One region of the Shouchella phoenicis genome, then DNA from elsewhere that is predicted to be linked to it. Evidence: riboswitches for the same ligand, from Rfam matches in the RefSeq annotation. Region 1 holds a riboswitch; each other region holds the start of a gene.
What was found. A riboswitch is a leader RNA that binds a small molecule or an ion and turns the genes downstream of it on or off. The one in region 1 is predicted to bind thiamine pyrophosphate.
Positions count from the first base shown of each region.

Region 2: linked by a shared signal. The riboswitch ahead of tenA (thiaminase II) and the one ahead of thiE (thiamine phosphate synthase) in region 1 are both predicted to bind thiamine pyrophosphate.
Region 3: linked by a shared signal. The riboswitch ahead of ABC361_RS08875 (ECF transporter S component) and the one ahead of thiE (thiamine phosphate synthase) in region 1 are both predicted to bind thiamine pyrophosphate.
Region 4: linked by a shared signal. The riboswitch ahead of tenA (thiaminase II) and the one ahead of thiE (thiamine phosphate synthase) in region 1 are both predicted to bind thiamine pyrophosphate.

Region 1 covers NZ_JBDFMQ010000001.1:1,498,001-1,505,593, forward strand. The annotation lists gene ABC361_RS08180 (spore germination protein) at 1-217, shown strand, start outside; gene ABC361_RS08185 (YueI family protein) at 231-626, opposite strand; gene ABC361_RS08190 (hypothetical protein) at 738-1,247, shown strand; gene ABC361_RS08195 (YqgQ family protein) at 1,267-1,467, shown strand; gene ABC361_RS08200 (ROK family glucokinase) at 1,470-2,429, shown strand; gene aspA (aspartate ammonia-lyase) at 2,466-3,881, shown strand; TPP riboswitch at 3,916-4,026, shown strand; gene thiE (thiamine phosphate synthase) at 4,095-4,724, shown strand; gene thiS (sulfur carrier protein ThiS) at 4,721-4,918, shown strand; gene ABC361_RS08220 (thiazole synthase) at 4,922-5,698, shown strand; gene thiO (glycine oxidase ThiO) at 5,711-6,817, shown strand; gene thiD (bifunctional hydroxymethylpyrimidine kinase/phosphomethylpyrimidine kinase) at 6,827-7,593, shown strand, end outside.
Region 2 covers NZ_JBDFMQ010000001.1:3,109,455-3,117,047, forward strand. The annotation lists gene ABC361_RS16655 (ABC transporter substrate-binding protein) at 1-653, opposite strand, end outside; gene ABC361_RS16660 (AraC family transcriptional regulator) at 855-1,751, shown strand; gene ABC361_RS16665 (acyltransferase family protein) at 1,938-2,993, shown strand; gene tenA (thiaminase II) at 3,017-3,688, opposite strand; TPP riboswitch at 3,762-3,864, opposite strand; gene ABC361_RS16675 (SDR family NAD(P)-dependent oxidoreductase) at 3,945-4,724, opposite strand; gene ABC361_RS16680 (thiolase family protein) at 4,835-6,040, opposite strand; gene ABC361_RS16685 (3-hydroxyacyl-CoA dehydrogenase family protein) at 6,027-6,878, opposite strand; gene ABC361_RS16690 (acetate--CoA ligase family protein) at 6,875-7,593, opposite strand, start outside.
Region 3 covers NZ_JBDFMQ010000001.1:1,613,591-1,621,183, forward strand. The annotation lists gene ABC361_RS08850 (class I SAM-dependent methyltransferase) at 1-261, opposite strand, end outside; gene ABC361_RS08855 (peptidoglycan-binding domain-containing protein) at 524-1,540, shown strand; gene ABC361_RS08860 (cation diffusion facilitator family transporter) at 1,586-2,464, opposite strand; partial or broken gene ABC361_RS08865 (branched-chain amino acid aminotransferase) at 2,975-4,057, shown strand; gene ABC361_RS08870 (HAD family hydrolase) at 4,079-4,882, shown strand; TPP riboswitch at 4,918-5,015, shown strand; gene ABC361_RS08875 (ECF transporter S component) at 5,117-5,695, shown strand; gene ABC361_RS08880 (ABC transporter ATP-binding protein) at 5,692-7,122, shown strand; gene ABC361_RS08885 (energy-coupling factor transporter transmembrane component T family protein) at 7,106-7,593, shown strand, end outside.
Region 4 covers NZ_JBDFMQ010000001.1:3,058,633-3,066,225, forward strand. The annotation lists gene hflX (GTPase HflX) at 1-7, opposite strand, end outside; gene ABC361_RS16425 (alpha/beta fold hydrolase) at 230-1,126, opposite strand; yybP-ykoY riboswitch at 1,262-1,430, shown strand; gene ABC361_RS16430 (TerC family protein) at 1,474-2,286, shown strand; TPP riboswitch at 2,373-2,472, shown strand; gene tenA (thiaminase II) at 2,531-3,217, shown strand; gene ABC361_RS16440 (hypothetical protein) at 3,214-3,786, shown strand; gene ABC361_RS16445 (TasA family protein) at 3,831-4,538, opposite strand; gene ABC361_RS16450 (signal peptidase I) at 4,519-5,079, opposite strand; gene ABC361_RS16455 (S8 family serine peptidase) at 5,129-7,522, opposite strand.

The DNA.
Region 1 (7,593 bases):
TTTAATTGCAACGGCCATTTTTGGTTTAGCTGGCTTTATAATAAGCGCAACACTGTGGCTCATCTTTTTGGTTCGTTTACGTGGGCTTCATGTCCCTTATATGTGGCCATTCATTCCGTTTAATGTGAAAGCGTTAAGAGATGTATTTTTACGTATTCCAATGCCGTTAAAAAATCGTAGACCTGCTATCAACCATCCGCAAGATCCGGATAGGTAGCAGGTCTACCTTTTTAATATCCTTCGATATCTTGTTTGTGAATATCATCTTCAATATACGGTTGAGACGTTTCAACAGGCATGTCTTTATTTGCAATCACAAGTCCAAACGGGGTTTCCGTAGTGCCTGTTACGACCGTATATGGGATGTTGTGGACGGTAGCAAGTTTTACGTATTCATTGTAATCAGAGTACGTTAACTGTCCGTTAATGAACATTTGAATGTTCGGCTTTGCTTTCATGTTTTGTTCGACTTCTTTATAAATGATGGTTGAACGAACTTGATTTATCGTTAACGCTAGATGAAGTCTTTCTGCGATTGTCGTTAAAAAAATTCGTCTTTCCGCAGGCTTTGTTTCCAATCCGCCTCTAATGGCGTGTTCTAATACTTCGTTTACATCTCTTGCCATTTCTTTCACCTCTTATCTAAATCAATCTCCTCTATCATCGCAAACCTGTCCTTAAATCTCAAATGAAAACATAGACTGTATAAAGGGAAATTCGACATAGGGGTTGATAATATGTTGGCGTGGTTTGTTATTGTGTTCTTTGTTATCGCGACTGGTTTAACACTAGGAGGGTTATCCACATTTATGCGCGGGATTCCTCCAATTATTGTGCTCTGTGTGCTCAGTTTTTATTTTTTGCTTTTTACGTACATCGGAATGTTTGTTGCACTTGTAAGCTTGTCCTGGTTTGGCTTTCACCTTTTTAATACGCTAATTGTCATTTGTTCATTTGTGTTTATCATCGCAATGCTACGCTCGTATCATCCAGCATTTGGGTATCAACTTTTTTATAAACCAATTGCCTGGATATTAGCACTATTGTTTTTTTTCATGGGTTTACAATGGGGAAGTCTTGGTTACGGAACTTTTTTCACCATCAGTATGACTTTTTTCTTTACGGTTGCGGTTTTTGTAGGCATTTTGCTGTATAATTCTATGTTGTTATGGATTAAAAATGCGTATGTTGCTGCATTTATTCCGCTTGCCTCATTTCTTTTAGTTACGGTGATAAAGCTGTTATAATAATGGGTGAGGTGTACACATGGAAACGATGGTCGACATTAGACAACTATTAAAGCAATATGGTTCGTTTATTTATACAAGGGATCGAGAGCTGGATTTGCAGTTAATGCGTAAAGAAATTAAAGATTTGTATCACTTTGGTATGATTACAAGTGATACGTATCAAGCGGCGATGCTACTTTTACGTCAAGAGGAGACGAAACATCGAAATGGGGGATAATAGTGGGGAATGAAGTTTATACAGGAATTGATATAGGCGGAACCTCCGTCAAGCTTGCGTTTATTACAGAGCAAGGTGAGATTTTAGCGAAGTGGGAAATTCCTACTGATGTCCGTCATAACGGAGCGAATATTGTAAACGATATTGCTGAAAGTATAAAAACGAATAAGAATGAAAGCGATACGTTAATGGGAGCGGGAGTCGGTGCTCCAGGTTTTATTGAAATGGAAACCGGGTTCATTTATCATGCCGTTAATATTGGATGGAGAGACTACCCGTTAAAAGATGAATTAGAAAAAGCGCTTGGTGTTGTAGTTAGAATTGATAACGATGCCAACTTGGCCGCTCTAGGTGAAAAATGGAAAGGTGCTGGTGATGGCACAAATGAGGAATTGTTTGTTACTCTAGGAACAGGTGTTGGTGGTGGTATCATTACGAGAGGCCAAATTCTTCATGGTGTCGGTGGTATGGGTGGTGAAATTGGCCATATTACTTCTGTAAAAGAAGGCGGTTCATTGTGCAATTGTGGCAAACACGGTTGCTTGGAAACGGTATCGTCAGCAACGGGAATGGTTCGATTAATGAACGAAAAGCTAAAAGAGGGACGCGATTCTACCGTAGACTCAATTCTTTCTGAAAGTTTAACAACAAAAGACATCTTTGAAGCGGCTAAAAAAGGAGATACGGTTGCAAAAGAAGTGATAACAGAAGCCATTGATCATTTAGGCTATGCAATTGCAAACCTAGCCAATACCTTAAATCCAGCTAAAATTGTCATTGGTGGGGGCGTCTCAAAGGCAGGAGAAGATCTTTTAACACCACTTCGACATGTTTTTAAACAATATGCATTGCCTCGAGTTGCGGAGCAAGCAGAAATTAAGCTTGCGCATTTAGGGAACGATGCAGGCATTTATGGTGCCGTTTGGTTAGCGATTCAGGCAGTAGAGAATAAACAGAAATAAAAGCGATTACGTATTGAAAGTTGAGGTCTACATCAAATGATGGATTACCGTACAGAACGAGATTTACTAGGGGAAAAACAAGTACCAAAGGATGCATATTACGGCATTCAATCGTTGCGAGCAAAAGATAATTTTCCAATCACAGGCTACCCGCCTCATCCAGAACTGATTCGAGCATTTGGCTATGTGAAAAAAGCTGCAGCCATGGCAAATCGAGACGTGGGTGTTTTGCGTCCCCATATTGCCGATGCAATTGTAAAAGCAAGTGATGATGTGATTAACGGCGAATTAGATGAACATTTCATTGTAGATTCTATACAAGGTGGTGCAGGCACATCTTTTAATATGAACGCGAATGAAGTCATTGCCAATCGTGCCATTGAAATTTTAGGTGGAGAAAAAGGCGACTATTTAAAAGTGAGCCCAAACACCCATGTGAACATGGCCCAATCAACTAATGATGCCTTTCCTACAGCCATTCATATCGCTGCCCTTCATATGACGCAGGGGTTAACCGATGAGTTACGAAAACTGATTGCGGAAATGGAAGGAAAAGCGGAAGAGTTTGACGATGTGCTTAAGATGGGGCGTACGCACTTACAAGATGCAGTGCCGATTCGACTTGGACAAGAATTTGGTTCTTATCGAAAAGTGTTAGTCCGTGATTTAAAACGAATTAGCCGCTCTGCCAATCATTTACATGAAGTAAATATGGGTGCCACAGCTGTCGGGACAGGCTTAAACGCGAAACCGGAGTATATTGAAAAAGTAGCAACACATCTTGCGACGGTTACAAATCTTCCTTTTAAAACAGCTGAAGACCTTGTAGATGCTACGCAAAATACGGACGCTTATACAGAACTATCTAGTTCCCTAAAAATATTAGCCATTAATTTATCCAAAATAGCCAATGACTTACGTTTAATGAGTTCGGGACCGCGTACTGGCCTAAATGAAATCAACTTACCTGCACGACAGCCTGGATCTTCCATTATGCCAGGAAAAGTAAATCCAGTCATGTGCGAAGTGATTAATCAGCTCTCTTTCCAAGTAATTGGAAATGATCATACCATTAGCTTAGCGTCTGAAGCAGGACAGCTTGAGTTAAATGTGATGGAACCTGTGCTTGTGTTTAATCTACTACAATCTTTAACCGTTCTTGAAAATGGTATGCGCGTATTCCGTGAATATGCGATTGCTGGTATTACTGCTAATATCGAGCGCTGTCGAGAGCTTGTTGAAAATAGTGTAGGTATTGTCACGGCAATTAACCCTCATGTCGGTTATGAAGTGGCCACTCGCATTGCCAAAGAAGCGTTAGAAACGGAGCGACCTGTGCGGGAAATTTGTTTGGAGCGTGGCATTTTGTCCGAAGAAGAGTTAAACGAAATTCTTGATCCAAAAGAAATGACCAAACCGGGTATAGCAGGATCGCGTTTCTTACCACTTTAAAAATAGAACCACATATGTCATACTAAAAGAAAATAGCAAAGACTAGGGGTGCCCGATGAAGTTGGGCTGAGAAAAAGAACGGATTTCTTTTACTCTTTAACCTGATCTGGTTTATACCAGCGGAGGGAAGTCGGCATACGTATCATATCATTGAGCGTGTAAACCGTAACCCCTTTGGTTACGGTTTTTTTGCGTGAAGGAGTGTAAACAAAGATGAAAAATTTTCAACTTTATGTCATAACAGGAGAAGCGTTTCATGAAGGCAGAGAGCTTCTCCATGTAATGGAAGAAGCGATTAAAGGTGGAGCAGACTTTATTCAGCTAAGAGATAAAACAAGCAGTCGGAAAGAAGTTTTTGAAAAAGCAAAGCGTTTAAATGATCTCTGTAAAGCGTATAACGTGCCGTTTATTGTGAATGACTACATTGATATTGCCATGGCAGTTGATGCAGACGGGGTTCACGTAGGACAAGATGACATGCCATTGGCTGAAGTCCGTAAACTTGTCGGTAAAGATAAAATCATTGGTGTATCAACGCATAAATTAGACGAAGCCCTTGAAGCGGAAAAAGGTGGGGCAGACTATATCGGTGTCGGCCCTATATTTCCAACAAACAGTAAAGAAGACGTGGTTGACCCAGTTACCACCTCGTATATAAAAGAAATTAAAGCGCATGTCTCGATTCCATTTGTTGCGATCGGTGGCATCAAAACTCATAATGTCCGTGAAGTCATTGAAGCAGGAGCAGACGCGGTATGTGTCATCACGGAAGTGGTCGCTGCTAAAGATGTGCAAGCAGCGGCAGAGACAATGACGAAGGCGATAAACGAGGCGAAAGCATGAACCTTTTAATAAATGGTGAGCGGCGAACTGTAAAAAGTGAAACCATTGAACAATTGATTGCGGAACTAGAATTAAATGGACATCTCCTCGTCGTCGAAATGGCTGGTGACATCATTTCACGTGAAAAATGGAGCGATACACCCTTATCTGAAAATAAGTCAATTGAACTTGTTCACTTTGTTGGAGGTGGTTGAGGTATGAATAAAAAGCCTTTATGCATAAACGGAAAAACATTACAGTCACGCTTCTTTTTAGGGACTGGTCGCTACCCAAATCCTTTTGTTCAAAATGAAGCGATTAAAGCATCTGGTGCTGAAGTATTAACATTTGCCTTGCGGCGAGTGAACTTGGAAGCGCCAGCCGAAGATGCGATTTTACAACATCTAAACGGGGAAGCTTTTCAGTATTTGCCGAATACATCGGGTGCTTCCACAGCGGAAGAAGCCATTCGCATTGCCCGTTTAGCAAAAGCGTCTGGCTTAAGTGATTGGATTAAGATTGAAATAAGTGCTTCTGAAAAAACGTTGCTGCCTGATCCGATTGAGACGTTAAAAGCGACCGAAATCCTTGTATCAGAAGGATTTACCGTTTTACCCTATACGTCTGACGATCCCATTTTGTGTAAACGTTTAGAGGAGGCAGGGGCACATGCTGTCATGCCAGGAGCTGCGCCGATTGGTACAGGGCTTGGAATCTTAAATGAATACAATCTTGGTTTAATTGTAGAGGAAGCAACTGTCCCCATTATTATTGATGCAGGATTAGGTACGCCGAGCGATGTTGCAAAGGCAATGGAACTGGGTGTGGATGGAATCTTAATGAATACTCCTGTAGCCAAAGCAAAAGACCCTGTTAAAATGGCAAAAGCGATGCGTTTGGCGATTGAAGCAGGAGAACTGTCGTATGAAGCAGGGAGAATTCCGAAAAAACCATATGCGAGTGCAAGTAGCCCAACAACACAGTATATGAAATAGGAGAGGCTCACGATGGAAAAAATAATCGTCATTGGTGGCGGTATCATTGGATTATCCATTGCATTACGACTAGCCAGTGAAGACGTACATGTAACGATTTTAGAAAAAGATTCGTGTGGTGGCCAAGCGTCAGGAGCGGCAGCAGGAATGCTCGCTCCTTTTTCTGAGATTGGAGAAGATCAAGATGTTTTTTTTGATTTTAGTTTGGCGAGTTTAACTTTATATCCGGAATGGCAAGCGTATGTAAGAAAAACGTCGGGTGTCGATTTTGAATATTCAAAATCAGGCAGCCTTCATTGTGTCTATCATGAAGCTGATTTACTTCCTCTTTACACGAGATCGTCTTGGCAGAAAGTCTATAATAAAGACGTGCAAATTTTGAACCAAGAAGAAGTGCTTGCGCTTGAGCCACACTTATCAGAAGAAATAAAAGGAGCAATATACTACCCAAATGAAGCACACATTTATGCACCTGATTTTGTAAAAGCGTTACTTGAGGCGTGTAACCGTTCGTCCGTTGACGTTCGTGAACATTTAGGAGAAGTAGAGATCCTGTCCTCATCCCCTAATGATGTGCAAGTAAGAGCGAGTGATCAAGTGTTTGAAGCAGACCAAGTCGTTGTTACAACAGGGGCTTGGGCACAGAAGCAAGCAGAGACATTAGGACTTAACCTGCCAATCTACCCAATACGGGGTCAAATATGTGCGTATCGTCCGAATGAGCAGTTACTTAATCATATTGTCTATACGAGTCAGGGCTATCTCGTTCCAAAAGCAAATGGTACAATTGTCAATGGAGCTTCAGAAGATATTGCAGGATTTGAAACATCGGTTACAGCAAAAGGAATAGATCGCTTAAAGCGCTGGAATAAAAAAATACTGCCTGCCCTTCAAGATGAAACGTCTATTCATGAGTGGGCCGGCTTACGACCAGCTACACAAGATGGTTTTCCTTATATTGGTCGATTAACCGAGCATCCAAAGGTTTATTTCGCATGCGGGCACTATCGAAATGGCATCTTGTTAAGCGCGATTACGGCAAAGGTTGTAACGGAAGATTTATTAGGACGAGACGTTTCGTTTCCGCTAGAAGCTTTTCATCCAGAACGTTTTTCGTAGGAGGGAATTATGCAAACGGCTAAAGTGTTATCGATTGCTGGCTCAGACTCAGGCGGGGGAGCTGGCATTCAAGCGGATATTAAAACAGGACAAGAGCTAGGTGTTTATACAACAACGGCAATCACCGCTTTAACAGCTCAAAACACATTAGGAGTGGAAGACGTTTATCCGGTTCCGCCAAGTTTTTTAGCGCAACAGCTCCATGCTGTCCTTGCCGACATTGGTACAGATGTCATAAAAACAGGCATGCTTGTAAGTGGTGAGCATATTCGTGTGGTGTGTGAAGTCATTGATAAGTATAAAGTGAAGCAGGTAGTAGTGGATCCCGTTATGGCATCAACAAGTGGTTCTGGTCTTTTAAATGATTCCGGTATGCAGCAACTCACACAAACACTTCTACCTCGTACGACAATTTTTACCCCAAACATTCCCGAAGCTTTATTGATAATAAATGGCGAAACACCTAAAACAATTGCAGATTTAAAGGAAATCGCGGTACAATTACATCAGCTTGGTCCTTCAGTCGTCGTGTTAAAAGGTGGACATTTTGAAGGCGATGCGATTGACGTTTATTATGATGGAGCGATATTTGAACTCCTTAGCCATGAACGAATTAATTCAAATGACACCCATGGAACGGGCTGTACATTTGCTTCGGCTATCGCTGCTGAATTAGCAAAAGGGAAGACGGCGTTAGAAGCAGTGAAACTTGGCAAAGCATTTATAACAGAGGCAATTCGTCACGGGTTGAAAATTGGCTCAGGCAAAGGACCGAC
Region 2 (7,593 bases), 1.6 Mb from region 1:
TGCCCGCCATTTGTCCAAATCCAGTTAATCATCGCCACATGCCCGCTCTCCTGCATATAGCCATGGTTCCCTGCTTCATTTAACTGACCTGTCACTTCCGCAAAGGTATCCCAGTTCCACTCGCCATTTTCGTAATACTCTTGTGGCGATGTAATGTCATTTTCCTCTAAGAGTGCTTTATTGTAATAGAGCAAGAATGGGTTACAGTCAACTGGCAAGCCATAGATGACGTCTTCGTCTCGTGAAGCTCCCCATATATCATCTGTAAACTCATCTTCCGTTACAAAGGATTCATCTGTTTCCATAAATTCTGATAACGGTTCAATCGTTCCATTCGCCATCAAGGTCGAAATATTCTCTGCCCCCACATAAAACACATCAGGCGCCTGACCACCTTGTAAACGGGTTGTTAAAGTCTGAAAATAGCTATCGTTTGGTAAACCAGTTAACGTTACTTCAATGTCGTCTTGCATCTCGTTAAACGCATCGACCGCTCGATTATATACGTCTAACTCTGCTGGATTCCCCCAAGCTGAAAACGAAAGCTGCACGACGTCCCCATCGCCACCTGTGCCTGAAGAACCAGAGCTACAACCTGCCATTACAGACATCGCTACCGCTGATACGAAGCCAATACCAAAGATTTTTTTCATTTTTTTCACTCCCCCGATTGATTGAAAACGTTTACAAGTTGTACTATTGAAAAAACAGAGAAAACGTTTGCCCTTATCTCTAAAACTTCTTCATACTTTTATTATAAATCAGCGAGAAACGAATCGATTCTGGAATATTTTTAAGGATAAGGGTAATTTTTTGCGGTCTATACCATAATCACATCAAAGGAGGTAGTTCTTTTGGATGATAAATCGTCCTTTATTAGAGGTTCGCATTCGTTCACGTTTCAGTTTTTACCTGAAACCGGCTTGCTTAGCTTATGGAACATTGGTTGGGAAGTAAGAACAGACCCCTCTTACTATTGGGATGGTCGGACTAGGCTTGTGGATCATAACACGTTAATTTTCCAATACACAATTTCAGGAAAAGGCATATTAGAAATCAATAATCAAACCTATACGATTAATCAGCATGAAGCATTTATTATTTCCGTTCCTGGTAATCATCGCTACTATTATCCAAAAGATGCGACAGAACCGTGGGAGTTTATTTATATTGCCTTACAAGGACCAACTGTAGAAGATATCTCAACACGCTTAACGAAAGAAACAGGACCTATTGTCGAGCTATCTCCAGACTCCTATTTAATTCGATCGCTTTTTTCTATTTACAATGAAACGAAAGCCGATCGACTTCGAGATCCTTACCAAGCCGCAGCACATGGCTATCAATTTTTACTCGAATGTTTTCGGACACTACACACAAACACACCAAAAGGCGACTCTTATTATTATCAACAAGCGTTCGCTTACATCGAATCAAATTTTCATAAGCAGATTTCGTTAGATGATGTTGCTGAACAAATCGGGGTGTCACGCTATAGCCTAACACGATTATTTAAGAAACAAACAGGCGCTACGCCGATGGAATTTGTTCGCGAACTTCGCATTCGGAAAGCGTGCGCAATGTTAATTCATACAAGTCGCCCTATCAAAGACATTTCGTGTGAAGTCGGCTTCCTTGACGTGAATTATTTTCATAAAGTATTTAAACGCTATACCGGATCAAGTGCTAGTTTTTTTCGGAAAAAAGGAGATTTCTCACAAATTTATTTGCGGAAAACAAGAGGAGAATAAGATTACAAAGATAACAAATGAGTGTCTTTTTTCGTAATACTCTTCAAAAATAACGGCAAAGCGCGGTGAACTAACCGCATGTTCATAAAGGTCTGTGTAAAGTTCTTTGAATCCCTTCTCACTAGTCTTTTTTCACGTATACTAGCTTTTACAACACAAGAGACGACGTAAAGGCGGTGTACGAAAATGGACAAACGGATTCATTGGATCGATGCGGCAAAAGGGCTCGGGATCATCTTGGTTGTAATGAGTCACGCACCGATGAACCCCGAATTAAAAGCATTTTTGTTCGCATTTCACATGCCATTATTCTTTTATTTATCCGGGGCCGTATTTAAACCGAGTAACCAATCACCAGTGACATTTATAAAGAAAAAGGCGAGGGGACTGTTGTTACCTTATTTTCTTTTCTCTGCCATGACCTATCTCACGTGGTTTCTCATCTTTCGTCATTTGTCGTTTACACCTGGCGAAAATGTAGACCCTTTAAATCCTTTCGCAGGGATCTTTCTTTCAACACCTGAGAATTATCAATTAACCTACAATCCGGCCATTTGGTTTCTAACATGTTTATTTTTAGTCGAACTTTTATTCTTTTTCTATTATCGCGTAAGTCGTGGCAAATGGATTGGGTTATTTCTACTAACCGCAGCAGGCTTGGGCTATGCTTCAACTTTCTTTACCTTTGCATTACCTTGGAATGGGTTCGTTGCGTTGTCAGCAGTTGTCTTCTACGGACTTGGTTTTTTAACAAAACATTTGTGGAAAACTTTTTCTTGGAAAGTGGTAATCCCACTATCCACTGCCCTGTTCACGCTTATGTACCTCATTCAATCTGTTAATGAGCGAATTGATATGCGCGGGAATATACTTGGTGAACCATACGTGTTTTACCCAGCTGCACTACTAGGAATGATTGCATTTCTATTGTTTATCCAAAAGGTACAGCACTCAAAAGGCCTATTATTCTTAGGATCAAATTCAATTGTCATCTTGCTTGTGCATATGCCTATTCTGAATACAGTTCGAGCCGCTATGCATTATGGACTCGGTGTCAATCTCGACACCGCGAATACTCTTCCTTGGACGTTATTATTTACAGGCTTAACGCTTGCTTTGACAATTCCGTTTATTTATTTCTTCAATAAACACCCGTGGTTCCTAGGAAAAAAACAGCCAAAAGAAGCCAAAGCGAAACGAACATCGCCACGTATCTCTCTACACGAAAAAGCCGTCCCATAATGTAGGGACGGTTTTTTATCTCCTTATTCAACGGGCCAACTCTCTTGTTTATACGCCATATCCCAAAACATATATTCATAACGGCTCGTATTCATAAAGATTGCTTCTAAGCGATTAAGCTCTTCTTCTGACTTAGAATCAGCAAGGGCATCTAGTGTCTCAATAAGCCAGTCTGCAATTTGACCAAATTCATCTGAAGAATACATGCGTACCCATTCTCCGTAATATTCATGATCTAAGGCGCCTGGAATTTTTGCCAACTCAAGGCCAATTTCGTAATAATTCCACGCACAAGGTAAAATGGAAGCAATCAGTTCTGCTAACGATCCTTTTTGCGCTTCCGCTAGCATCGCACTGCTATATGCTAACGTAACAGGTCCAGGAACGGTAGCTTCTAGCTCCTCGCGACTAACGCCCAGTCGCTCAGCATATGAACGGTGTAGTTCCATTTCCGTATTCAGCGTTTCATCTAATGCGGCAGCAAAACCGGACATGGTCTTTAGATCAGGGGCGAGCACCGTGCCCATCGCCATGACTTTCGCATACTCAATTAAATACTTATAATCTTGTTTCAACCAATGTTGAAACGCTTCTTTCGGCAATGTACCGTGACCAATTCCTTGGACGAAAGGATGGTTATGGCTAGCCGTCCATACAGCATCCGCGTGTTGACGAATTCGTTGCGTAAATGACATAAAATCGCTCCTTTAAGCTTCATTTAAAAAACCACTTTCTTTGATTAGGAAAGTGGCTTCACGTCATTGATGGACGAGCTAGCATACACTTCCCTACGCTAGTTCAAACTAGATCAGGTGATAAGGGTTAAGGTCTACTGCCTCTCTCAGCCAAAATGGCACCCCTAGTGGTCTTTTATTCTCTTTCTACTATCATAGATGAACGACAAACTTTGTGCAAGAAGGACGTCCATCGTTCTCCTAGCAAAAAACAAGCCTAGCGCATGACGCTTCCGCCAGAAATTTTAACAGACTCCCCTACGATATTTTTGGCTGCATCGGTTAAGAGATAAATAATCGTGTTGGCTACTTCTTCAGGTTCTGTAATTCGACCAGACGGCAAGTTTTGTTCAACTTCATTTAATTGTTCCTCATAAGAACGGCCGTTTTGCTTCGCTTTTCGCTCAATTGCACCTTTGCCCATCTCTGTATTAACAAAACCTGGACAAACAGCATTGACGCGTACTTGATTTTCAATCGCTTCTAGCGCAAATGATTGCGTAAACCCAATTAAGGCAAATTTACTACCTGCATAAGCAGAATTTCCATAGGTTCCTCTTAAACCAGACAGCGACGATACATTCACAACCGCTCCTTCTTGCTCTTGTTTCATCGATTGATAGACTTTCTGGGTTAAAAGAATAAGAGAGGTAAAGTTTGTATGCATGATGCTTGTCATCGTCTCTTCGTCCAACTCTTCCACAATCGCTCCACCGCTCATCCCAGCTGAGTTCACCAGTCCAAAAATCGGACCATGTTTCTTGATGGCTTTTTCAACGAGTTGGTTACGCTCATCTTCTACATTTAAATCTGCTGGAACGATCAAGATGTCTTGATATTCTTTTTGTAGTGCGTTTAATTTCTCTTCGTTTCGACCAGTAACCGTTACGTTAGCGCCTAGTTTAGTCAGTGTTTTAGCCGTTGCTGCACCAATACCACCAGTAGCTCCTGTTACCAAGATATGTTTGTCCTGTAACACGTCATTTGCAAAAACCATTCTGTCGTCACTCCTCGATTCATCTTTTGTTCTCTAATAACCGTTTCAGCTTCTTCTTAAACGAATGAACTTCATCTGGTAAGCTCATAACAAAAGAGAGTCCCTAATGATTAGGAAACTCTCTCAATAATGGTGCTTATTCCAAGCCCTCCCGCGATACAGAGTGAGATGAGGGCATACGTTCCTTGTCTTCTCACTAATTCATGCAGAGCTTTTGTTAATAAAATTGCCCCCGAAGCTCCAATTGGATGACCTAATGCAATCGCTCCGCCGTTTGGATTTAAACGCTCATCATCCATTTTCATTCCCCACTCATGTAAAACCGCAAGGGCTTGCGCAGAAAATGCTTCATTCAATTCAATTACATCTAAGTTTTTAAACGTTAAACCCACCTGCTTTAAGGCTTTAGCTGTTGCTGGAACAGGACCCAGTCCCATCTCTTTTGGAGAGACCCCTGCCGCTGCTTGTGCGATAATTTTTGCTCTTGGTTTGGCTGATAATTGCGTTAATCCCTTTTGTGATGTTAATAAAATCGCAGCAGCTCCATCGTTCCGACCTGAGCTATTGCCCGCCGTCACTGTGCCACCTTTTTTGAAGACAGGCTGTAAGGTTGCCAATTTCTCAATCGGCGCTAGGCGTGGATGCTCATCTTCAGAAAAGAGCAGTGTGTGCTTCTTTTGCTTTATTTCAACAGGTGTAATCTGAGACTGAAACCGTTCTGCCTCAATCGCACGGGCTGCTTTTTTTTGACTAGAATACGCAAACAGATCCTGATCTTCGCGGCTAATCCCATACTTTTCTGCTAAGGTTTCTGCAGTAAAGCCCATCGTAAATTCACCGTACTGCTCTTTTGGCTGTGACCGTGGCTGACTCTCCGTGTTCGGATCTAGCAATACGCCATTGCCTGCCCCTAACCCGAAACGAGCACCACGCAGATAGTATGGAGCCGTACTCATACTTTCAACCCCACCAGCAACAACAACATCTGCAAGCTGACTCATAATTTGCTGGGCCCCACTATTTACTGCTTGAAGCCCTGAACCACATTGCCTGTGAATTGTGTAAGCTGGAATCGCTTCAGACCAACCTGCTTTTAACAGCCCTATCCTTGCTATATTCGGCGAATCAGTACTTTGTTTTCCTTGACCGACAATGATTTCGTCGATGGCATCTAACTTTCCATCCACTCTTTTGACAAGCGACTCAAGCGTGTGGGCAAGCAATTGATCATCGTAATGTTGGGCTAGCGAGCCGCCTATTTTCCCAATAGGGGTTCGAACAGCTTCCACAATGTAAACGTCATTACCTTTCGTCATACGTATAAAACCCCCTTCCAGACTTTCGGCCAAGCCTTCCTGCTTTAACGTACTTGACGAGGAGGGGACACGGACGATACGTTTCCCCGAGTGTTTCATATAAATAAGTCATATTTCGCAAGCGTGTATCAAGCCCGACTAGATCGGCTAATTCTAATGGTCCCATTGGGTGATTTAAACCGAATTTCATCGCTTTATCCACATCTTCTACAGACGCAACACCTTCCATGACAAGATTCATTGCTTCATTACCGATTAGTCCATTCATTCGACTTGTCACAAAACCTGGAAACTCGTTCACCTCCACTGTCTCTTTGTTCAGGCCTTCTGCCACTTGTTTCACTTGCGCAAACGTCTCGTCTGACGTATCCAGCCCTCGTATAATTTCCACAAGCTTCATTTTGTGAGCAGGATTAAAGAAGTGCATCGCAATGCATTTTTCTGGACGCTCGGTTTGTGCGGCAATTTCTGTTGGACTCATGGTTGATGTATTTGTTGCAAGAATCGCTTCTTGTTTGCAAAATCGATCAAATTGTTGGAAGAGCTTTATTTTTAATGCGATATCTTCAAGAACGGCTTCAATCACGAGGTCGGCATTCCTGCATGCTTCTTCTAACGAAATCGTATACGTAACACGCCGAATTAATCGCTGTGCATCTTCTTTTGATACCTTCCCTCGCTGCAACGCTTTCTCTGCTTCAATTGCGATAAACTGCTCCGCATCGGTTAACGCTTGATCTGATTGATCGGTGATCATAACGGGAAATCCATGCTGAGCGGCAGTATAAGCAATACTTCTGCCCATGACACCTGCACCAACAATTGTTACTTGTTTCATTTGCTATTCCTCCGTTTCGCTTCAACCAAGCCACGTTCTACGACATAACGCATCACGTTTACAACTCGCTCTGGTGTGGGATAAACGGGAAATTGATGTTTTTGATAAAGCGACATTGCCTGAGGGGCAATCATGTCCGCACCCAATCGACCAACGACAATCGGTTTATTCGTTAATTCAAATACATCTAGGATGGCTTGTGCAATGACGGTTGCACCTGGATCGGCATTCGTGGTTAACATCACAATCACCGCGTCAATGTCAGGATCATTTGCTAGCGCTTTCAATACTTGTTTAAACATTTCTGGTTTCGCAATGACCTCAGCAGTCACATCAACTGGATTTTGTGGGGAACCAAAAACAGGAATTAGCGAACGAATTTCTTCCATTGATTGGGTTAAGATCGGAACTTCTAGATGCTTTTGCGCGCATAAATCTGCAATAACGCTACATGCTCCACCAGATGCGGTCATAATCCCAATTCGATTCCCTTTCGCTAGGGGCTGAATAGCAAGTGCGCGGGACACATCGATCAAATCATCAATTTGCTGCACACGAAGGATACCATGCTTCTTAAAAAATGAGTCATACACATCGTCATCTCCAGCAATTGAACCAGTATGAGATTGAACTGCCCGCTTTCCTACATCCGATTTCCCCGTTTTGTAGATTAATACTGGTTTGTTGGCGTCCGCCGCCTTCTTAGCAGCTTCTT
Region 3 (7,593 bases), 120 kb from region 1:
TAAATCAACAGAAAGATATTGTGATTCAAAACGCTCCTGTGCTTTTTTAAACATAAGGGGATGTGGTTCTAACGCCGTTACCTGACAATCATATAATTGTTTAATATAAGCGGCGGTTTGTCCGGTACCACACCCACAATCTAAAACAACGGAATCTTCATCAAGCTCCATACCCATAATCATCTCAGTAGATTTTTTGAATCCTCCTGGGTGCGCACTTCCAATTCCGAATGTGGCAAGCATATCCGTGTATTTTTCCATAAAAACCACCTCCCATTTTTTTATATCGTATGAACGTGTTGACGTTATGTGCCTACTATTCCTGTCTCAATGTTACGGTTTCATTACAAAAAGATTAAATAGATTGTAATTAGTATTATCCTAGGACAACAACGAGTAGGTATGAAACAGATTACGAGAAGGAGGCGCTCTTGTTTATATGATGTTCGTAAAGAATGGTTGCCACCAAAATAAAAGATTTTGTGGGACTGACGCAAAAAACGTAATTAAGGAGAGGGTAAATATGAAATATATGTTTGGTTTTGTTGCAACGTTGCTTTTAGGCGTTTTGTTTTTTCTACCAACTCATACATATGCGCAAGCAGCTACTAGTATTGAAGTAAATGACGAGAGTGAAAGAGTAGAGTGGCTACAACAACAATTAGTGGATCAAGGCTTTTTAAAAGAAGAGAAACGGACGTCAGTTTTTGATGAAGATACCGTAGATGCAGTGGCTGCTTATCAAAAAGCTCACGGCTTAAGCGTTGATGGAATTCCTGGCAAGCAAACATTAGGTGCGTTAGAAGTGTTAAAAGAGGGAAGTGAGGGCTCTCTCGTAAAAGCGCTACAAGCACGATTGTATGAACTAAAGTATTATCAAGATTCTGTTGACGGGCATTACGGTCAAAGTACGAAGCAAGCAGTAACGGCTTTCCAACAAGCAAATCAACTTCTTGTCGATGGGGTAGCTGGCCCAGAAACCCACGCACATCTATACTACAATCAAAATAAAGTAGCACACGTTGTGACAGAAGTGAAACCACAAGAACAACAGCCAAAAAGTGAGCCGAGCACGGAAAAAGAGGTTGTAGCTCATGCTGAACCAAAAGTAGAGGAACCAAAGGCTACGGAACAGGCGGAAGAAGCTGCAAGTGATACAGAGGAGCAGCAACAACAGACGACTGAAGAAAGTGTTACAGAAGAAACAACAACAGAGGAAGAAGTAGTTTCAACAACAACGGAACCTTCTGGTCAAACAATGAAAATGGAAGCAACGGCGTATACAGCGTATTGTAACGGTTGCTCAGGTGTCACTAGAACCGGAATTGATTTACGAGCAAATCCAAATCAAAAAGTAGTTGCGGTAGATCCAAATGTCATTCCGTTAGGTAGTCGAGTATATGTTGAAGGCTACGGAGAAGCAATTGCAGGCGATACAGGTGGCGCAATTAAAGGGCATAAAATTGATTTATTTGTGCAAACAAAGGATGAAGCGTATACGTTTGGACGTCAACAAGTTCAAGTTACTGTATTAGATTAAAACAAAAAGGCTGGGACAATCGGTCGTTCGATTGTTCCAGCTTTTTTATGCGTCTTGTTTAGCAGGTTCGATGTGAACGGTTGTATGCGGAATATCATGTTCATCATAAAGAGCTTGTTCAATGGAGTCGGCAATGTCATGGCTTTTTTTGACCGTCATCGAAGGCTGGACGGCAATGGTGACATCAGCATAAACGGTAGAACCGACCTGCCTTGCTTTTAATGCAAGAACGTCTTCGATTCCTTCGATTGCTAGAACCGTTGATATGAAAGGACTTAACGCCTCATCATTAAACCCATCAGTTAACGAATGACTCGCATCTTTGAAAATAGACCACGCTGTATAACAAATGATTAGACCGATAATAAATGCAGTTAGGGAATCAATCCATCCTAAGTGAAAATGAGAACCGATGATCCCTATGACTACACCAACACTTACAAGAGCATCATTTTTATTATCTTGTGAAGCAGCCATTAAAGCTTGACTATTGATTTTTTTGGCTAGTTTGCGGTTGTAACGATAGACGAGCAACATCACAATCGCACTAAAGCCAGCAACCCATGCGGTAATTAAACTAGGAGCTTCAACAGTCTCACGATTAAATAAGCTGGTGCCTGCATTAATTAATACTTGAATTCCGATAACTGCCATAATAAACGACGCTAATAATGCTGCGATATGTTCCGCTCTAAAATGTCCGTAAGGGTGATCATCATCAGGTGGTTTTTGAGAAATTCGTAACCCTACGAGTACTGCCACAGAAACGATGATGTCTGCTGCATTGTTATAGCCGTCTGCAATTAATGCTTGCGATAGAAAAATATAGCCGATCACTAACTTTAAACTAGCTAAAAAAAGATACGTTCCAATGCTTAGCCAAGCACCACTTTCACCTTTTCTTAATTCTTCGTATCGTCTCATATCGTTTCCTTTCTCTTATGGAATTTATAAAAGCATTATGCATCAGTCGATTTCACAATGGCTGATCATGATTTTTTTACGAATAATAACAGCAATATCGTTTTTAACATTCGCCATTATTAATGGGGTGCGATTCAAAACTCAGCTATTTCGGGTAATCGCACCGACATCCACACATACGTACTGTTCCTGGGGCAGTCGTCACCAACTTCAAAGATTGTTATCATGAATGTTTTATCTGGTTCCATTCATTGTTGTTCGTGATACGCCCTTTCGAAAAACAATACTGACATCCATACATTCACCTAATTTTTAAACTGTTTGAAAATAAAAATTCATGTTATAGTAATAGAAATAAATTTTTCATTTACATTAGATTCATTAATGCCGAACAATGATGAGTGCGAAAAAATGATTTTCTCGTTCGGACGTAAATGATAAAAGAGTTTTATTTTTTTAGTATGGACAACACGTACACATTTTATTAGGAGTTAGAAAGGAAGCTTTTTTATGACAGAACATACGCTAGAAATTATGAAATGTACTCACGAAAAGCAAAAACCTGATGACGATTCACTTCTATTTGGGACGGTCTTCACCGATCACATGTTTATCATGGATTACTCCGAAGATAAAGGCTGGTACAGTCCACGAATTATTCCTTATCAACCTTTAACATTAGATCCTGCTGCAATGGTTTTTCATTATGGTCAAACGGTTTTTGAAGGGTTAAAAGCATATCGTTCTAAAAAAGATGATGCGATTCATTTGTTCCGACCAGATATGAACATTAAGCGATTAAATCGTTCGAGTGAACGGTTGAATATCCCGGCGATTGATGAGGATCAAGTGTTGAAATATTTAAAAGAACTGTTAACGATTGATAAAAATTGGATTCCAAAAAAAGACGGCACCTCGCTCTATATTCGCCCTTTTATTATTTCTACAGAAACTAATTTAAGTGTTGCGCCATCACAATCTTACAAATTAATGATTATTTTATCGCCTGTTGGTGCCTATTACAAAGAAGGTATGGCGCCTGTTAGTATATTAGTTGAAGAACGTTATACACGTGCAGCGCCAGGTGGAACTGGTACGGCGAAAACAGCTGGTAACTATTGTTCAGCTTATAAAGCATAAGCTAGAGCGACAGCGAAAGAAAAAGCTCAAGTTCTGTGGCTTGATGCAAGTGAAAAGACGTATATTGAAGAAGTAGGCAGTATGAATGTCTTCTTTAAAGTGAATGGTGAAGTTGTAACACCGAAATTGAATGACAGTATTCTGCCAGGGGTTACACGGGATAGCGTAATTCAAGTGCTTAAAGAATGGGGAATTCCGGTTCAAGAAAAGAAGCTGTCGATTGAAGAGATTTATCAAGCATCTCGAGACGGCATCTTGGAAGAAGCGTTTGGAACAGGGACAGCTGCGGTCATTTCACCAGTTGGACAATTGGAATGGAATGATGAAACAATCGTTATTAATGAAAATAATACAGGCCCGTTAGCACAACGACTTTACGATTATTTAACGAAGTTGTATGTGGGAGAAGAAGAAGATCGTCTGGGCTGGATAGTGAAGGTTGATCACGAATAATCGTTAATAGCGGAGGAATGAATGATAAAAGCAGTATTCTTTGATTTAGATGATACGTTACTTTGGGACAAAAAAAGCATTGCGCTTGCATTTCGGCAGACGTGTCTCCATGCATCTATTGAAAAAAACGTAGACCCAAATCAGTTAGAAGTGTTCGTTCGCCAGGCAGCAAGAACGCTGTATGAAGGGTATGACATATACCCATTTACAGTGAATATTGGCATCAATCCTTTTGAAGGGTTATGGGGAGAATTTCGTGACGAAGGAAGAGAATTTGCAGCATTAAGAGAAGTTGCGCCACATTACCAAAGAGAAGCGTGGTACGAAGGTTTACAAAAGCTTGGTGTATATGATGAGGCTTTTGCGTTGGAACTTGCACATCTCTTTCCGATTGAAAGGCGAAAACATCCAGTTGTTTATGATGATACTTTTTCGACTTTAAATGCGTTAAAAGACAACGTACAGCTTGTTTTAATTACAAATGGCTCACCAGATTTACAAAATACAAAATTAGAACTGACGCCAGAGCTTGTTCCATACTTTGATCACATTCTAATTTCCGGTGCTTTCGGGCAAGGGAAACCAAAGGTACGTATGTTTGAAGAAGCCCTCTCTCGTTTGGAGATTGCTCCTAATGAAACGCTAATGGTCGGGGATAATCTACATACGGATATATTGGGTGCAAACGCAAGCGACATACCATCTGTTTGGTTAAACCGAGACCGAGTGCTGAACAATACTGATAGTAAGCCGACTTTTGAAATTCATTCACTACAAGATTTATTAGAATTAGAAAATTTGAAACAGTCGCTTGCGAATCAATAGAGAGTATGATCTAATTAGTTTGTAGAATAAAATTTAATAGCCACTAGGGGTGCAAAAAGCTGAGAGAGGACTTGTCCTTAACCCTTTACCTGATCTAGATAATGCTAGCGAAGGGAAGTGCGATATGTAAGTTGTAGGTTTGTGTTACACACAACCGGTTTATTTACATACGTCGTTCCATCGTTTAGATGGAGCGTTTTTTTGTTTTCTTGGTGGTGGACTGGAGAAAAAATGATGAAAAGAAAAAAGTTAACGTTGGTGGACATTCTAATTACGGTCATGATTGCAACTGTATTTGCTGTTGTGTATCGCTTATGGAGTCCTATTAGTGATTTAGTTGGTGTCTTTGGTTTGCAGCTTGAACAACTTATTTATGGAATGTGGTTTATTGCAGGAACGCTTGCTGCATTGATCATCCGAAAACCGTTTATTGCACTTATTGCGGAAACTGCAGCCGCATCAGGAGAATTCATTGCAGGTTCTCCCTACGGAGGTATTTTACTTATATATGGAATTGCCCAAGGAATTGGAATGGAGTTTGCATTCGCTCTATTCAGATATAAAGTATTTACAATTTGGACGGCAATGTTAGGTGGTGTATTTGCAAGTTTTGCATCTCTCGGTTTAGATTTTTTATATGCAAATATCGGTCAGCTATCTGCTTGGGTCTTATCGTTACGAATTATTTTCCGAACGGTTGGAGCGATTTTAATAACAGGCGTATTGGCGACAAAACTTGTGCAAGCTTTACAAAAAACAGGTGTGCTGAATGGCATTCAACCAAACGAACATAACGGAAAACCATACTCATGAGTCGACCATACAGCATTCAGTTAAGTAATTTAACCGTTCAAAGTAGGAGCACAAGCCGTACAATCTTAGAGCGTGTATCGTTGGCAGTAAAACCAGGGGAAAACGTGTTAATTCTAGGTCCGAGCGGAGCAGGGAAATCTACGCTGTTACAAGTAATTGCAGGTTTGAGTAATTCTTTAAATGAATTAGACATTGATGTGGAGCATCTACATCTTCCAGCATGTAGTTACGTCTTTCAAGATCCTGATTCACAGTTTTGTATGCCTTATATGGATGAGGAGCTTGGATTTATGCTGGAAAATCAGTCTGTGCCGACATCAGAGATGTCTCCTATTATCAAGCGTATGTTGCGCAAAGTTGGTTTGCCAGATCATCAACCACATACAGCCATTCAAACGCTCTCATTGGGCATGAAGCAGCGGTTAGCCCTTGCATCGGCTATGATTCAGAATGAAGAATGCATGATTTTAGACGAACCGTCTGCTTTATTAGATCCTGATGGAGCAGAAAAGCTTTGGGAAGAAATTGCAAATCAAACAAAAGATAAAACGGTCATCGCTGTTGAACATCGACTGACAGAAGCATTGCCTTACATGGATAGGATCTTATTACTAAATCAAAAAGGTCAACTGATAGCAAATACGAAACCATCGTCTTTTTTTCATCACTATCGAAACGAAATTAAGGCAACAGGTATTTGGTATCCGAGTGCCTGGCACGATTATATTCAACAGAATCAATTATTGACGTCCTTACCGAACAAAGAAAAAACGATGCTGACCCTGACAAATTGGACGCTAATTCGTAAAAAGAAAAGCATGGTTGCCATTAAACAAGCGAAGGTTTACCAAAAAGATTGGATTTGTATAACAGGTGTGAATGGTGCAGGGAAATCATCATTTCTCTACGGTTTAATGAATTTACTGACTCACACTGGGCGATATGACTTAAACGGTCATGCTGTTTCAAACAAAGAAGACGTAACGGATCGAATAAATTTTGTTTTTCAAAATCCTGAATATCAATTTGTCACAACATCGGTTGAGCAAGAACTCATTTATTCGGCAACAACCGATGCGCAAGAAGAGGCAGTGGCATCCATACTTGACCAATTTGGTCTCGCAGAACACCACCAAATGCATCCTTATCGCTTGTCGGTTGGGCAAAAAAGACGGCTAAGTGTAGCGACAGCTTTTGTAAATCAAAAAGCGTTTCTTTTGTTAGATGAACCAACGTTTGGACAAGATGCTAGTCAAACGTTTGCGGTCCTTAATGAAATGGAACGCTTTCGCCAATCAGGAGGAACAATTCTTATGGTCACCCATGATGAAGCGTTAGTCGAGCATTTTGCTACGCAGCAGTGGGTCATCGAAAATGGTCAGCTCGTTTGTAGGGAAAGGAGGCAAGAACGTGGTTTACTCGGTTAATGGAACGTTCCTAATGAAAATGAATCCTTCCGTCAAACTTTTATGCTTACTCGCCATCTTCGGACTCGTTGTGTTTATCCATAATCCAAATGTTCTTTTGTTCATGCTTGCAAGTTTTCTTGTCATGACGGTGTTCTTTTCGGGCCACCCTAAACGGTATGTTAGTCTGTACATCGCCTCGTTTTTATTCCTATTTGTCTCAGCGTCCACCACCATGATTTTTTTCGGTCAAGGGCAGACAACGTGGTTCCAGTGGGGACTTGTTCATATTACAGAAGAAAGTTTTTACACAGGTATTCACCTTGGCTTACGGGCAACATTATTTGCGACTCTTGGCTTATTGTTTCTTTTAACGACAAAGCCCGTTCATTTATTTTATTCTTTGATGCAACAACTACACATGCCTCCAACTTATGCCTATGCTTTTTTGGCCGCTGTAAGAATGCTGCCAATGATGGTAGAAGACTATCA
Region 4 (7,593 bases), 1.6 Mb from region 1:
CAATCATAAGTGTTAAAAGACCTCCATCATTTTGTGATACACAAAAAGCACACACGCCTCAGCCTGTGGATAAACGAAGGACATTTAACTACCATCGTCTACAGGTGATGCATCTTGCATTTAATCATTCTTTCTCGAGATCGGAACGTGAATCATCTGAACGATCCCTCCTTTTACCTGAATAAACGTATCGTACCACTAGAAAGAGAGCAATGTAAATCTCGGTTGCCTAGTCGCTCAGAACTTGCTCCGATTGAGACTCGTTTTTGCTTAGACTCTTTACTATTAGATGATTAATGATGCTAGGATATTCATGGTGAACCCAGTGCGTCGCATCTCCAATATAAATAAGCTCACCTTGTGTACATCGTTTCAAGCTTTCTTTCGCCAGTGTCTTAGATAAGAATGGGTCATTCAGCCCCCAAAGGATCGTAGTAGGCACGTCAATCTTAAAGTCAAGAGCCTTCCATCCGTGACGAAAATCAATTCGTACTGCTCGATACCAATTTAACATCGCTTTGATCGCCCCTGGCTGTAACCAAGCTGTTCGGTAATGCTCTAATTCCTCTTTGTCAAATGCACCATGACGACCTGTCCACTCTAACCCTTTCGCCATATACTTAAAGGCATCTGCCTTTAATACCTTTTCCGGCACATAAGGTAATTGAAAAAACACCATATAGAGACTTCGAACCAACTGAGTCGGATTTTTCAGCATTCCTTTTGGCATGTCAGCAGGATGAGGAATATTTACTGGAATGAGTTTCTTCACACGATTTGGTCTTGTTGCAGCTAAATGCCAGGCCACCGCACCGCCCCAATCATGCCCAATGACAATCGCACGCTCTCTTTTAAAAAAGTCAATCATCGCTTCACAGTCATCGCGCAGTTCATCAAGTGTATACGATTCAATCGCCTGAGGTTTATCGCTTTCGTTATAGCCTCTTTGATCGGGTACAACAACATAATAACCATTCTCGGCAAGCTCAGTAATTTGATGCCTAAATCCATACCAAAACTCTGGAAAACCATGTAACATTAAAACGAGTTCGCCTTCTTTCGGTCCTGCACAAACAGCATGAAAATGATAGCCATTTGCTTCAATCATACGATGTTCAAGTCGCACCTTACACCACATCCTTTTCGTCATTATTCATCTCTACCCGAATTAGAAACGCATTATGCTCGCCCGTTTCATTATTTTGAAATTTTTCTTGACGGATCTTTCGTCTTCACATATACTATTTTTAACAATCACATACATTCCTTCAAAGGGGAGTAGCTGCAAGTTTCTATAACTTGAACCAAAGTCGTCATTACGTGGAGAAATTCCACCGGCTTTGTTTGGCATGATATACATAATGTCTAGCAAGACCTTTGCCTCGTTCGTACAAGGCAGGGGTCTTTTTGTATTCATAAAAAACCTGTTTTTGTCGAACCTAAGGGGTGCAAACAAAGAGAGGCGTGTTGACTATGGATGCAGCTTTATTGTTAGAGTATAGCTGGGTATTACTTGTTCTTATTGCTTTAGAAGGGATTCTTGCTGCAGATAATGCACTCGTTTTAGCTATTATGGTGAAACACTTGCCCGATGAACAACGTAAACGAGCGTTGTTTTACGGCTTAGCTGGTGCATTCGTTTTCCGATTAGCTTCGTTATTTGTCATTTCGTTCTTAGTAGATGTTTGGCAAGTTCAAGCACTTGGTGCCGCATACTTATTATTTATTGCCTTAAATCATTTGTTCCGAAAACATATTGTCAAAAAACAGGAGCAAGCCGCTGGGATAACCAAAGTGAAAAAAGGCAGTGGGTTCTGGACAACGGTATTTAAAGTTGAAATTGCTGACATTGCATTCGCAGTTGATTCAATCTTAGCTGCTGTCGCGCTTGCAACTGCACTAACACCTACAGGACTTGGAACCGTTGGAAGCATGGATGTCGGACAGTTTGTCGTTGTTTTCTTAGGCGGATTTATCGGTCTTCTAATCATGCGTTTCGCTGCTTCAAAATTTGTTGTGCTTTTACAAAAACGACCTGGACTCGAAACAGCTGCTTTCATTATCGTCGGCTGGGTAGGCGTAAAGCTCGCTGTGCAAGTTCTGGCTCATGATGCAATAGGTGTCATTCCGCATGAATTTCCACACTCAACAGGTTGGAAACTATTCTTCTACAGTGTACTTGTCTTAATTGTGCTTGGCGGATGGTTCTTATCTAAAAAACCAAGCGAGGGAGAAGAAACGAAAACGGAAATCGAAAAACGAGCAGAAAAACAAGTCGAAGGTTAACCAATACGTTTGAAGCATGGTTTAAGCGCCATGCTTTTTTTACGTAAAAAGAATTGAATAATCTGTCAATGTATGGTTCACTAATAAAGAACCACTAGGGGCGTCTTATGACTGAGAAAAGCTTAGCTTTGACCCTTTGAACCTGATCTGGTTAATACCAGCGTAGGGAAGTGGAGCTGCAGCGCTATTTGCTGACACTCCTTTAGGGTCCTCCCTTTGTGAACAAAAAAGGAGGTCATTTTTTATGCGTTTTAGTAACGAGTTAAGACAGAAAGCAAACCCCGTATTTGAAGCAATTCTTCAGCATCCATTTGTTCAAGGCATCGGGAAAGGTACGTTAGAGCCTGAAGCTTTAATCCACTACGTCAAACAAGATTTTGAGTACTTAAACACGTTTATGCAAATTTATGGATTAGCGATTAACAAAAGCACATCAAGAGACGATATTGCCATGTTTAATGAGCAAATTTCGTTTATTCTCCACAGCGAAATTCACCCGCACAATAATTTTTGCCGAGTCGCAGGAGTCTCTTATGACGATTTGCACCACGAACCATTAGCACCAACTGCCCATCATTACACAAGGCATATGCTTGATGTTGCTCAAAAAGGATCGTTGGCAGATGTTCTAGCTGTGTTACTTCCTTGCCCATGGACTTATCAAGTGATTGGCGATTATTTATACGAAACCTTCCAACCTACAGAAGACCATCCGTTTTTCGAATGGATCTCTTTCTATCGTTCCGGTGGCGAGATGAGCGTTACAACCGTTTTTTGTAACCGCCTCGATGAACTCGCAAAGGATACGACAGCAGCTCAAAAACAGGACATGCTTGATCATTTTTTGAAAAGCTGTCAATTAGAATACGCCTTTTGGGAAATGGCGTACACGAAAGAATCATGGCCTGTGTCGCTTGAGGCTGTTACATGACGCACGTATGGTATGCAAGCTATGGATCGAACATGCTTGAAGAGCGTTTTCTTTGTTATATTCAAGGTGGGCGACCTAATGGCTCATTAAAAATAGAACGAGGAGCTCGGGATCGTACCCCTCCTCTTTGCTCGACCCCGTTTCGGTTACCCTATGATCTCTATTTTGCAAAGGAGCAAACAAAATGGGGGCTTGGAGGAGTCGCTTTTATTCGGAATAAGGTCAATCCACACACGCACACGTATTCGAAAGCTTACCTTATTACAACCGAGCAATTTATCGATGTTGTAAAACAAGAAAATCAGCTCGATGTTCTTTCAATCGATTTTGACGAATTATACAAAAAAGGTTCACTCACACTAGCAGACGGTTGGTATAACAAACTGGTTGTAGCTGGCTTTATGAACGATCTACCCGTTTTAACATTTACCTCCGATCAGGATTGGCCGCAAAGTCAGGAAACCAAGCCTGCTTCATCATATGAACAAACCCTTTTAAAAGGATTACTCCAGCTAGACGTAACAAAAGAAGAGGCAGTCTCGTATTTAACTTCTCATTATCCACAATGAAAAAAACCGGTCTCGGCATATGCCAGACCGGTCTCTTCTCACGATTAATATTCAGACCCATTATCTGTTTGTTTCGCTAAAACTTCCAGAACAGCTTGATAAACAGCCCCCTGGTATTCATTTCCAGCATTCGCATCAAGCTTCACACCAAAATTAAGGTCAATGTACTGCCCCTCGTCAAGCTGCCAAAATTCATTATCCGTTCCTGATTGCGCTCCATCCCCTAAGAAAAGCTCACCAGTGTTTTGGTCGTAATCACTTTCATCCACTAATGCAACTAAAACCTCAACATCATCGGAACCTGCATTCGATGCAGCTGAAAACGTCTGAACTTCATTCGTTACGCCGTTGAAAAGTTGATCCAAACGGTACTGTGCATCTTCATAAACATCTCTTCCTGGAGCGACAGTATACTTAAGCGCAATATACCCGACTTTGTAAGCGTCAATTGGCACTTCTAAGTTAACGTTGTGTGCATAAGTCGCTTGCAAGTGTGTATCAAGGGTCCCCGTATTTTCAACGGACAACCAATCCCCAAAGATGAGTTGAGATGGTGCAAAGTTTGACGCTTCCACAATTGATCCATTGATGTCTTCACCATTGTTTAACTCCAACGTTCCCCCTTGAATCTCACCAGTTGCTTCCACTGAATCTGTGAACCAGGCAAATGACCCTGTTGATGTCGCTGTAAAAACTAATGCTCCTGCGAATGCCGTACCTAGTAATGAGAGTTTAAGTGCTTTCTTTTTCATAAAGTTGCTCCTCCTCAGGTTTCTTATGGTTTTTTTGCGTAAATTCCATGATGGTTATAATGAGAAAAATGACTAAAGGAATAAAAACAACATAGCGCATATCAACATTATTTTGAATTGACTCGGAGATCAGCCCGATTTTTGGTATCGTGAAGCGGTGAACACCTACAATTTGCTCATCAACAATGGGGAGTCGATCTTCAATAGAGTTATTATCTCCCTTCGTTGTGTAAAAGGTTTTCCCGTCTTCCCTTTCTTCACCAACAATTCGATGGGTAAACAAGCGGCGTTCTGGCGTCATATACGTGACGACATCCCCATTTCTTACGTCTTCATTTTGTTCGATAATAATCACGTCGCCGGCATGAAACGTCGGCTCCATACTATTGGACAACACGGTAAAAGAAGTGTAGCCAAATAGTTCGATTCCTGCGCCTTCTTCGCCATTACTTTGCATAAAAACAAGCAACACAACGAAGAACAGAAATGAAAAGATCGTCATAAGCACTAAGCGGATACTTGTCCAGATTTTTTTTGCCATATGTTACACCCTTAGTAAGAAGGGGAGACGCTCTCCCCCGCATATTCTTTTATGATGCTGGAATTGACGCCACAACAGGTTGACCAATTGGTAGGTCCGCAATTGCCTGTTCAGACACATACGTTCCAAATGGGACACGGTACACTTCAGATGAATCATCTTTATTCGTGAAGACCATATAGCCACCATATAATCCTTGTCTCGCAATTTTCGGTGCAACTAAGAAACTATTGCTCGTAACTGTTTCACCAGCTGGAACGGTAATCGACTTATTTGTCTGCAACGTCATCCCACTTGCTCCTGCTGGTAGCGTGCCGTTCACAGCTTCAAATTGGGTTTGAACCGTAAATGATTTTGCTTCGTCACCTGTATTTGAAATACGAAGGCTTTGAAGCTCACGAATATTTCCTGTTGCCGTGCTCACTGGTCCAAAGCTTAGTGCGCCTGTACGGTCAGGGATTATCGTTAGTAAGCTATCTTCAACATGTAAAGCGTCCATCGTTGATTGGAACATCATTGTTGAATCAATCGCCGCTTGTGGATCTACACGACCAGCACCTACCTCAAAGACATTGTAATCATTCGTTAATGGTACAGATGTGTTCATTAATTTGGTTTTCACTTCTGCTGGCGTTAACCCTTCATTTGCTTGAAGCATTAGCGCTGCGATCCCCGCTACGTGAGGGGAAGACATGGATGTACCGGAAGATCTTCCATATGAAAATTCATAATCACCGATAAACTCCGGTCCAGACATGTAGCTTGGAACAGTTGACAATACATCTACACCAGGGGCTACTACTTCTGGTTTAATTGCGGCTGTATAATTCACAGGACCTCTCGAGCTAAAATCAGCCAGTGTGTCGCCAATTGTCGTGAAAGCACTCATATCACCAAACGTTACCGTTGAATCTTCATTGAGTAAGTCGACAATCGCTCTACCTTGTTCATACGTGAGTGAGAAACCTGGAATATAACCACGGCTCGCCCCAACATAAACAGGATTATGACCTGCACCTGGAAGATTGTTATAAATAATAATACCGGCTGCACCAGCATCTTTTGCATTGGCAATTTTATCGACAAATGCAAGATCTCCTCTAGCGACAATTGCAACTTTGCCTTCTACATCAATTTCTGCAAACTCTTGCACGCGTCCCAATCCAGCTTCAACAAGTTCGAACGTTTCTCCAGTAAATTCTTCAAGAGAGGTTTCGAATGATTCTGAAATAACACGCAAATCTCCAGCCAACGTTTGATTCGCTACATTGTACTCGCTTGTAAATTCAGGCACTTCAATTGGCACATTGCTCGCACCTACTGAAATAGGCAAAGCGGCAGAACCAGGAGCTCCAATTGTGTATAGCCCACTTCTTCCACTATTACCTGCTGACGTGACAACCGTTACGCCTGCTAAGACCGCATTATTTGTTGCGATGCCCGTTGGTGCAATCGGATTATTCGTTGCGCTTCCTAACGAAAGGTTAATCACATCCATTCCATCTTCAACAGAGCGCTCAATTCCTGCAATGACACCAGAGGTCGCACCAGAGCCATATGGTCCAAGAACACGATAAGCATAAAGATCTGCATCAGGTGCTACACCAGTGACTGCGTACTCAGACTCATTTTCGCCTGTACCGTTCGTTGTTCCACTTACGTGCGTACCATGACTGGTGTAATAAGAACGGTTACCACTATCAAACTCTGGTAAACCTGATGCTAACCAATCTTCATATGTTGCTTCCATTGGGTCATCATCATCATCGACAAAGTCATATCCGCCTTTATAGACATCTTTTAAATCTGGATGGTTGTAGTCGACACCTGTATCAAGTACACCAATCTTGATACCTTCTCCCGTTAACCCGTCAATATGTAAATCGTTTACTCCTAAGAAAGGAATGCTATCTACCATTGTCGCGTCTACTGGTTCATCGTGTTCTTTTGTATCAACTGGATGGATTAGTTCGACTTCTTCATCGTTGTAAATCGCTTTTATTTCTTCATATTGCAGCAACTCTTCCACTTTATTTGCTGGTAACGTAAGCGCTGCACCATTAAAAATTGTCGTATAAGTAAAATTTACAGTGTAATCGATTTGATCTTGTTCTTGTTCAGAGAAAACATCGCCTAAAATTCCTGCGAACGTTTCTTGTGACTGCTCAACGTTCTCTTGTGCCTCTTCTTCCGACAACGCTTCGCCTTCCTCTTCAGCTAACGCGAGCGCCACTTGTTCTGACAACTCTTCTAGTTCGACAATAATCGAAACTTCTTCTTCACTATCAAGATCAATTGATTCAGGTAAGAGAAGCTTTCCATCGAGATTTTCCTCAGCTTTTACTTGCAAAGACGGCAAAGTAAAAGAACTCGCAACCATACAAAAAGACAGTGCAACTACAGACAATGTCTTTGTACAGTTTAATTGTGTCGTTTTTTTCAAATGCGGTCACCCTTTCAAACGATTATTGTCTTGCTTAATCGAATTATATCGAAAATGCAGAAAACAACAAT